4 regions of the Ventrimonas sp. genome follow, and region 2 is predicted to be linked to each of the others. Evidence: predicted binding sites of a transcription regulator. Region 2 holds the regulator's gene; each other region holds the start of a gene.
The links. Region 2 encodes Rex, which represses fermentation and respiration genes when NADH is low (regulators of the CRP and FNR family bind a similar motif). Its sites were predicted from a motif close to ATTGTTAANTANTTAACAAT; they were not measured.
Positions count from the first base shown of each region.

Region 1: the regulator Rex is predicted to act here: its motif matches at 703-722, upstream of ACMP1L_RS00355 (CoB--CoM heterodisulfide reductase iron-sulfur subunit B family protein).
Region 3: the regulator Rex is predicted to act here: its motif matches at 734-753, upstream of ACMP1L_RS12240 (acyl-CoA carboxylase subunit beta).
Region 4: the regulator Rex is predicted to act here: its motif matches at 1,094-1,113, upstream of gap (type I glyceraldehyde-3-phosphate dehydrogenase).

Region 1 covers NZ_DBFCCJ010000005.1:29,843-32,046, reverse strand. The annotation lists gene ACMP1L_RS00360 (1-aminocyclopropane-1-carboxylate deaminase/D-cysteine desulfhydrase) at 1-611, shown strand, start outside; gene ACMP1L_RS00355 (CoB--CoM heterodisulfide reductase iron-sulfur subunit B family protein) at 922-1,743, shown strand; gene ACMP1L_RS00350 (4Fe-4S dicluster domain-containing protein) at 1,740-2,132, shown strand; gene ACMP1L_RS00345 (CoB--CoM heterodisulfide reductase iron-sulfur subunit A family protein) at 2,156-2,204, shown strand, end outside.
Region 2 covers NZ_DBFCCJ010000053.1:69,113-71,316, reverse strand. The annotation lists gene ACMP1L_RS09040 (ABC-F family ATP-binding cassette domain-containing protein) at 1-700, opposite strand, end outside; gene ACMP1L_RS09035 (redox-sensing transcriptional repressor Rex) at 878-1,549, shown strand; gene ACMP1L_RS09030 (NAD(P)H-hydrate dehydratase) at 1,671-2,204, shown strand, end outside.
Region 3 covers NZ_DBFCCJ010000077.1:25,146-27,349, reverse strand. The annotation lists gene ACMP1L_RS12240 (acyl-CoA carboxylase subunit beta) at 1-720, opposite strand, end outside; gene ACMP1L_RS12235 (D-alanyl-D-alanine carboxypeptidase family protein) at 883-2,154, opposite strand.
Region 4 covers NZ_DBFCCJ010000076.1:82,222-84,425, forward strand. The annotation lists gene ACMP1L_RS12080 (Na/Pi cotransporter family protein) at 1-901, shown strand, start outside; gene gap (type I glyceraldehyde-3-phosphate dehydrogenase) at 1,148-2,179, shown strand.

The sequences.
Region 1 (2,204 bases), on a different contig from region 2:
ATATTGCAGAACATATTGCCCGTCTGCAGCAGGAAGGACATAAGGTTTATGATATTCCGGTAGGTGGCTCTACACCACATGGCGTGTGCGGATTTGCGGATGCATACATAGAACTGATGCAGCAGACCCGCTCTATGGAGATTCACCCTGATGTGGTCTTTACGGCGACTGGAAGCGGCGGAACGCTGGCTGGACTAAGTGTCGGAAAAGCACTGCTTGGTGATCAGACCCGTCTGGTGGCAATTCAGGTTGGGCCAAAGGATCCGGTTTCTTATTCAAGACAGATTGTGGATCTTGGAAACTGCACCCTGGGACTCCTGCAATCCGGGGAACAGGTATCGGAAGATATCTTTGAGATTGATGCCGCTTATTATGGACCTGGCTATGAAATGCCATATAAGGAAGCCAACGATGATATTCGTTATCTGGCCAGAACGGAGGGAATCTTTACAGATCCTGTTTATAGCGGAAAAAGCTTTCATGGCATGATGGATTATATCCGCAGCGGAAAAGTCGAAAAAGGCAGCACGGTTATTTATCTTCACACTGGCGGAGCAACGGCATTGTTTTCGGAAAATGCCATTATTGGAGACCTGAATGTGCTTCAGTAATGCGGGATATTTCACGGACAAAAAAGCAAAGAATGATATGATAAAAAGATAACAGCCTACTGGTATACCAGTAGGCTGTTTGATGTGAAAAAATGTGAAAAATTTCTCAAAAAGTACTACCATATTGTTTATAATTATGGTATTATTAAGAAAAAGTGGAATACCGCTCATGAATAAAAACGAAAGTGGTATACAAAAGAAAGGAGGAAAGCCCAGTTTCTGCACAAAAATTATCAGTAAAAAGATAACAATGTCTGCTTAACGTGAATAATTTGACACATAAAGACAAAGTGTTAGGAAATTGGGCGTGATGCTGATGGTTTACAGTTATTTTCCGGGCTGTACCTTGAAGAACAAGGCGAAGGAACTGGATATCTGCGCACGCAAATCAGCGGAGGCATTGGGCATTGTCCTGGAAGAAATTGAGGACTGGCAGTGCTGCGGAGGCGTATATCCGTTGGCTTCCGATGAGATTGCTACGAAATTATCTTCGGTACGTGCGCTGAATGCAGCAAAAGAAAAGGGCCAGGATCTGGTAACGATTTGCTCTGCATGTCATCATGTGATTAAGCGCGTGAATGATGATATGGCGAATGTTGCTGATATCCGGGATCGTGCAAACAATTATCTTGGGTTAAAGGAGCCCTATGCGGGCGAAACCCATGTATACCACTTTCTGGAGCTTTTGAGAGATCAGATTGGTTTTGACAAATTAAAGGAGAAGGTGGTAAAACCGCTGACCGGCAGAAAGATCGGTGCGTACTATGGCTGTATGCTTCTTCGCCCAAGCGGTATTTTACAGTTTGACGATCCGGAAAATCCAAAGATTCTGGAGGATTTCATCCGTGCCCTTGGAGCAGAGCCGGTGGTATACCCGTATCGCAATGAGTGCTGCGGCGGATATATTTCTTTAAAGGAAAAAGAAATGGCCGGACAGATGGTGGACACCATTCTGGATTCCGCAGAATACAACGGAGCAGATGAACTGGTAACGGCCTGTCCACTGTGCCAGTACAACTTAAATCATAACAGCGGCCATGCACATACACCGAAGGTAACGTATTTCACAGAGATTCTTGCAGAAGCTCTTGGAGTAGACATCCGGGAAGGAAAGGAGGATGGCGAGGTATGATCCATACAGACAAAGACAAAGCAGAGCTGATCTGCAGAATCAGCAATGTCGATACAAAAAAGTGTATGAAATGCGGCAAGTGTTCCGCATCCTGCCCGGCCTGTGACAGTATGGATATCCGTCCGCATCAGTTCGTTTCCTACGTAGACCGTGGAGAGATTGAACCGCTGTTAAAATCCAAATCCATTTGGAAATGCCTCTCCTGTTTTGCTTGTGTGGAGCGCTGCCCGCGTGATGTAAAACCGGCCAAGCTGATTGAGGCAGTCCGTCTGATGGTGATTCGAAGCCAGGGCGGCAATTATCTGTCACCGGATGAGATTCCGGAGCTGCTTGATCCGGAGCTTCCGCAGCAGCTTTTAGTAAGCGCTTTTCGTAAATATAGTAAGTAGAAGAAAGATCCGAGGTGAAATCATTGCAAAGAATAGGAGTATTTGTCTGCCACTGCGGTACAAACATTGCGG
Region 2 (2,204 bases):
CCTGCTCCAGCTCTACCACTTTGGTGACTACTCGGTTTAAGAAATAGCGGTCGTGGGCTACGATGATGACAGCTCCGTTATAATTTAACAAGTAAGTCTCCAGCCAGGCAATGGATTCCATGTCCAGGTGGTTGGTTGGCTCATCTAAAAGGATAATATCCGGGCGGGAGAGAAGCAGTTTGCCTAAAGATACGCGGGTTTTCTGGCCGCCGGAGAGGGTAGACACGGTTTTGTCAAACTCGTCTTCGGTAAAGCCAAGGCCCTTTAAGACACCGGTCAGTTCACTTTTCCATGCGTAGCCATTTTCCAGTTCAAAGGTATGGCTTAAGCGGCTGTATGCAGCCAGCATCTGTTCCAGTGCTTCTCCGGAGGCATTCTGCATATTGAGCTCCAGCTCGCGGATCTGCTGTTCCATATCGATGATGGGCTGCTTGACTTCTTTTAATTCCTCATAGATGGTACGGCTGCTGTCCAGATCCTGGTGCTGCGCCAGGTAGCCGAGGGTTTTGCCCTTTGCGAGAACGACCTCGCCGGAATCCGCTGACAGCTCGCCGACAATGATCTTTAAGAGAGTAGACTTTCCGGCACCGTTGATGCCTACGATGGCAGCCTTTTCCTGATCTTCTATATGAAAAGATACTTCGGACAGAATCTCATCCGTGCCGAAGGCTTTGCTGATGTGATTGCATGATAAAATCATAGATAACTCCATTTCGTTACGTTTTCTACTATAAGACTTATCAAGTATAATATAGGCTTTCAACACTTGTAAAGGACTTTCTTCTGATTTTTTGTTTCGAAATTGTTTGAACATTGACATAGATTTCGCAAACGGTTATAATAGATTTTAATAGTTTACGTATAGGAGATGTGCAACATGGAAAACAGAGAGATATCCAAAGCAGTTATTACAAGACTCCCGAGGTATTACCGTTATCTCGGAGAGCTTTTGGAATCAGGTGTAGAGCGTATCTCATCCAATGAGCTGAGTACCAGGATGAAGGTGACTGCTTCCCAGATTCGTCAGGATTTAAATAACTTTGGAGGATTCGGTCAGCAGGGTTATGGTTATAACGTAAAATACCTGTATACAGAGATCGGAAAGATCCTTGGAATCGACCGCCAGCATAACCTGATCATTATTGGTGCCGGAAATCTTGGTCAGGCCATTGCAAATTATGCAAATTTTGAAAAGCGCGGTTTTATGATCAAAGGCATGTTTGACATTAACCCGAGACTGATCGGGCTTGTGGTACGCGGAATTGAGATCCGCGGAGTAGATGATCTGGAGCAGTTTATCAAAGATAATGATGTTCAGATGGCAGCACTGACCATTCCGAAAACAAAAGCTCCGGAGCTGGCTGACCGTCTGGTCAATGCGGGAATTAAAGGAATCTGGAACTTTGCCCATCTGGATCTGAATGTTCCGGACGATGTTGTGGTGGAGAATGTTCATCTTTCCGAGAGCCTTATGCGCCTGTCTTATCGGGTATGCAGCATGCAGGACCGGAAAGAGGAAGAGGAAAAGAAAGCTCAGAGAGAGTCCTAGAGGCAGAGCGAAACAGAGGTAAAAGCCGACAGGCGGGGATACGATCAGTTCTCCTGCCTGCCGGTTTTTTGAGTTTCCATCCATCCTTTACAGGGGAGCGGAATCAGAGAGGAGACGGAACATGGATTACGCAGTAACGGCACAGCAGATGAAAGCGATTGACCAGAATACCATAAAAAACATCGGCATTCCGTCCATGGTGCTTATGGAGCGGGCTGCCCTGGCTGTGGCGGAGGCCGCAGAGCATATGGCGAAAGAGCGGAATCTGGGGAAAAAAGCCCGGATCCTGGCTGTGTGTGGTACCGGAAACAATGGCGCGGACGGAGTGGCAGCAGGACGCATCCTGCAGGGACGCGGATATAACGTAAGTCTCCTGCTTGTCGGCAATCCGGAGCACGATTCAGAAGAGATGAAGACTCAGAAGCAGATCGCCCGAAATCTGGATCTTGCGCAGTGCACGGCAGCAGAGTATCAGGAGGCACCATGTGATATCATTCTTGATGCAGTGTTTGGGATCGGTCTTGGCCGGGAAATTGGCGGGGAATACCGGAAGGTCCTGGAAATGCTGGCTTCTCTGCGGGAGCAGTATGGAACCGGAGTGATCGCGGTAGACACGCCGTCCGGGATCCATGGAACGACCGGTGAAATCATGGGA
Region 3 (2,204 bases), on a different contig from region 2:
ATAATTTTCAAGATCGGAGCATACACGGTTTAAATCGTCGGTGCATTCGCTGTAGGACATGTCATCCTCGTTGTTGGCCGGAAGGATGGTTACCAGGGAGCGGATCTGGGATAAGATATCCTCTTCGCTTCCGGTGAAGTCCACAAGTCCGGTTTCCTCACTCTGGAATGCAGCGCTGGAAGTATCGCACTTCTCAACACGATTTCCGTCGATTGCGTTCGGAGAATTTACAAATAATTTTGCGTTTTTCTCTTCCATAAAGATAAAGTCAGCCATAGCGGAAGCTACTGCCATACCGCCGCCGCAGGTACCAAAGATAGCGGAGATCTGCGGAACCACGCCGGATGCCATGGTCTGGCTTAAATACATCTCACCAAAACCGTTTAATGCGTCCGTTGCTTCCTGCAGACGAAGACCTGCACAGTCTACCAGACCGATGACCGGTGCGCCCATCTTTACTGCCATGGAATAGATGTTGGAAATTTTCTTTGCGTGCATCTCACCTAAGGAGCCGCCCAGTACGGAAGCGTCCTGGCTATACACATACACAAGGTTTCCTTCGATGGTACCGTAACCGGTGATCACGCCATCTGCCGGAGTCTCCTTGTCAGTCATGTTAAAATCGGTGCTTCTTGCTGTAATATAAGCGCCAACTTCAACAAAACTGTTCTCATCAAGTAATGCGTTGATTCTGTTACTTGCTGATGTTTGATTACTCATTTTGCAATCCTCCATTTTGAAATATTTGACGATTTCTGTACTTTTCCGTTCACATTGTTAAGGGAAAGACAATAAATCGCTTAGTAAATCCAATTTCTGCCGATTATAATAATATAATGTCATCGGAAAAAATTCAAGTCTTTTTGAAATATTTTTACAATTTCAAAATATCCAGAAATCGAGGATCCGCTGTAGACAGTACGACAGCCCCCAGGCCGCTGCATCCTCCTCTGAGCAGTAGTGGCTCTGGCCGATTTCCTCCTGCCCGAGCCGGTAACGGACCACTCCGACTTCATCCCCTGCCTTCACCGGAGCATCCAGGATCGTTTTCATATCGTACTCTGCCACAGGCCGCTCCGTTTCCGATACCAGAAGATGAAAACTCCTCTTCTGTTCCGGACTTTCAGAAACTGCGTAAATCCAGTCTTTATACGCTCCCTTCAGTAGCGGGATCCGAAGTCTGTTTTCCTCAAAAGTAAAATCAGAATAGAAATAATTCTGTTTGCCATAGCTGTACAGCTTCTGTACGTCCTCCCATTTCCAGGCTTTATGCGGAGGCCAGCCACATCCTAAAAGTGTGAGGATAAAGCTCCTTTCACCGTCTGACAGTTCAGCCGCATAACAGTAGCCGGCGCCTCCGGTAAATCCGGTCTTTCCGGTCACAGCCTCCTGTGTCATATCCAGGAGAGCGTTGTGATTCTGACAGCTGTAGGTATTATGTCCCTCAGAGTCTGAAAAGGAATAACTTCGGCAGCGCGTTATCGTTAAAAATTCATCATCTTTTTGGGACGTTTTCGTACAATAACGCAGGATTTTTGCCAGCTCAGCGGCTGTCGTACCATGACGGATCACCTCTCCATCTGCATTTTGCTTCTCCGCATCCAGTCCGTTCGGTGTCAGGAACGTGGTATCCACGCAGCCAATATCCTGTGCCTTGCGATTCATCTTTTCCGTGAAGGCCTCTACGCTGCCGCTGATATGCTCCGCAATTGCCACTGCTGAGTCGTTGTGGGACTCAAGCATCAGGGAATACAAAAGATCCTTAAGCCTGATACGGCTCCCGGCCGGCGCGCCAAGCTTCACTTTTGGCTGCCCTGCCGCTTTTTCTGAAATCTCACAAAAATCCTCCGGATTTCCAAGCTCCAGCGCAAGAATGCAGGTCATGATCTTTGTAGTGCTGGCCATAGGCCGTACCTGATGCTCGTCCTTTCCATACAAAATACGCCCACTGTCTGCATCCATCAGCACGGCACTCAGGGAATGCAGGGACAGCTGCTGTTTCGTCTCTGATACCGGCCGGCTGCTCTCTGCCAGCATACTTTCCGCCCCCTGCCACAGATCCGGCTCCGGGCGTACGCTTCCCCACACCGCAAACCCGATGCTGATCCCTACCATCAGTCCGATGATCCTGTTTTTCTTTCCTGTTCTGTTCAATTCACACGCCCCGCGATTATCGCATTGTCTTTCTATCCTATTCTGGTAAA
Region 4 (2,204 bases), on a different contig from region 2:
GACCTTTAACGTCATTGGTGCGATCGTGTTTGGATCGATTGGATTTATCTTTTTCAGCCTGCGTCCGGCATTTGCGGCCTCCAATATTAACGCAGTGCAGATTTCCATCTTCCACACGATCTTCAACCTGTCTATGACCACATTACTGTTCCCGTTTGCGGATGTGCTGGTTAAAATATCCGGCATGGTTGTGAAGAAAAAAACAGAGGAAGAACCGGTCATGGAGGATGCGGAAACCGCTGCTACGCTGAAACATCTGGACGAGCGTATCTTTGAGTCTCCGGCATTTGCGGTGGAGACAGCAGCCCTTGAGGTTGTCCATATGGGCCAGATCACCTACGAAAATGTGGTCCGTGCCATTGACTCGGTCCTGACTGTAAACTCCGATGAGGTGGAAACGGTATTCAAGACCGAACAGACCATCAATAATATGGAGAAGATGCTGACCGAGTACCTTATTAAGGTAGATAACCTTTCCCTGACCGAGAAACAAAAGAAGGTCGTAAACAACCTGTTCTACAGCGTCAGCGATATTGAGCGCATCGGTGACCACGCAGAAAACCTGGCGGAGCAGGCGCAGTACATGGTTGAGCACGGACTTCAGTTTTCCACTACCGGTATGGATGACTTAAAGTCCATCAGCGACAGTGTGTTAAAATCCTTCCAGTATGCCATCGATGCCAGACAGAACGGCAATATGGAGGCTGTGCGCAAGGTTAGCCAGTATGAGGATGATGTCGACAGCCAGGAAGAGGAACTTCGTGAGAAGCACATTGAGCGTCTTTCGGCAGGAGAGTGCAAGGCATCAGCCGGTGTGGTATTCCTGGATATCATCAGCAATCTGGAACGAGTATCCGACCATGCTTATAATCTGGCCGGTTATGTAAAGGATGAGATGTAAAAAATGACATCATTTATAAACAGAATGACAGATTTTGCATGGATTTTGTATGCAAAGCACAAAAGAAAGCCCTTCGGAGCATGCCTCCGGAGGGCTTCTTTGACAAAAACAAGACGATAATTCCTGAGTTCTTGTCATTATGGTAAAAAAAGGCTTGCTATTTTGTTGGTTATTAGGTACAATAAGAGCAAGGTTGATGAGTTTTTAACAATCATCACATTTTTAACAATCTAGGAGGAATGAATCATGGCAGTTAAAGTAGCAATCAATGGTTTTGGTCGTATCGGCCGTCTGGCATTCAGACAGATGTTTGGCGCAGAGGGTTATGAAGTAGTAGCAATCAACGATTTAACCGATCCGAAGATGTTAGCTCACTTATTAAAATATGATACCGCACAGGGCGGATACGCAGGCCATATTGGTGAGGGCAAGCACACTGTAGAGGCTGGCGAGGATTCCATCACTGTAGACGGAAAGAAGATCACCATCTACAAAGAGGCTAAGGCTGCTGACCTTCCGTGGGGAGAGATTGGCGTAGACGTAGTATTAGAGTGTACTGGTTTCTACACCTCCAAAGAGAAAGCACAGGCTCACATTGATGCAGGTGCAAAGAAGGTAGTTATCTCCGCTCCGGCAGGCAACGACTTAAAGACAATCGTGTACAGCGTAAACGAGAATACCCTGACTGCAGACGATACCATCATTTCCGCAGCATCCTGCACCACCAACTGCTTAGCACCTATGGCAAAGGCTCTGAATGACTACGCTCCGATCCAGTCCGGTATCATGAGCACCATTCACGCTTACACCGGCGACCAGATGATCCTGGACGGCCCGCACAGAAAAGGTGATTTAAGAAGAGCAAGAGCAGGCGCTGCAAACATCGTTCCGAACTCCACCGGTGCTGCAAAAGCAATCGGTCTTGTTATTCCGGAGTTAAACGGCAAACTCATTGGTTCCGCACAGCGTGTTCCGGTACCGACCGGTTCTACCACCATCTTAACCGCAGTTGTTAAGAAAGCCGGTGTTACCAAAGAGGACATCAATGCAGCTATGAAGGCAGCAGCTAGCGAGTCCTTCGGTTACAACGAGGATCCGATCGTTTCTTCCGATGTTATCGGCATGAGATATGGTTCTCTGTTTGATGCAACCCAGACCATGGTGGCTCAGATCGCAGATGATCTGTACGAGGTTCAGGTTGTTTCATGGTATGACAACGAGAACTCCTACACCAGCCAGATGGTTCGCACCATTAAGTACTTCGCAGAGCTGGCATAAGTGTAAAACTTACAAAAGACTCCAT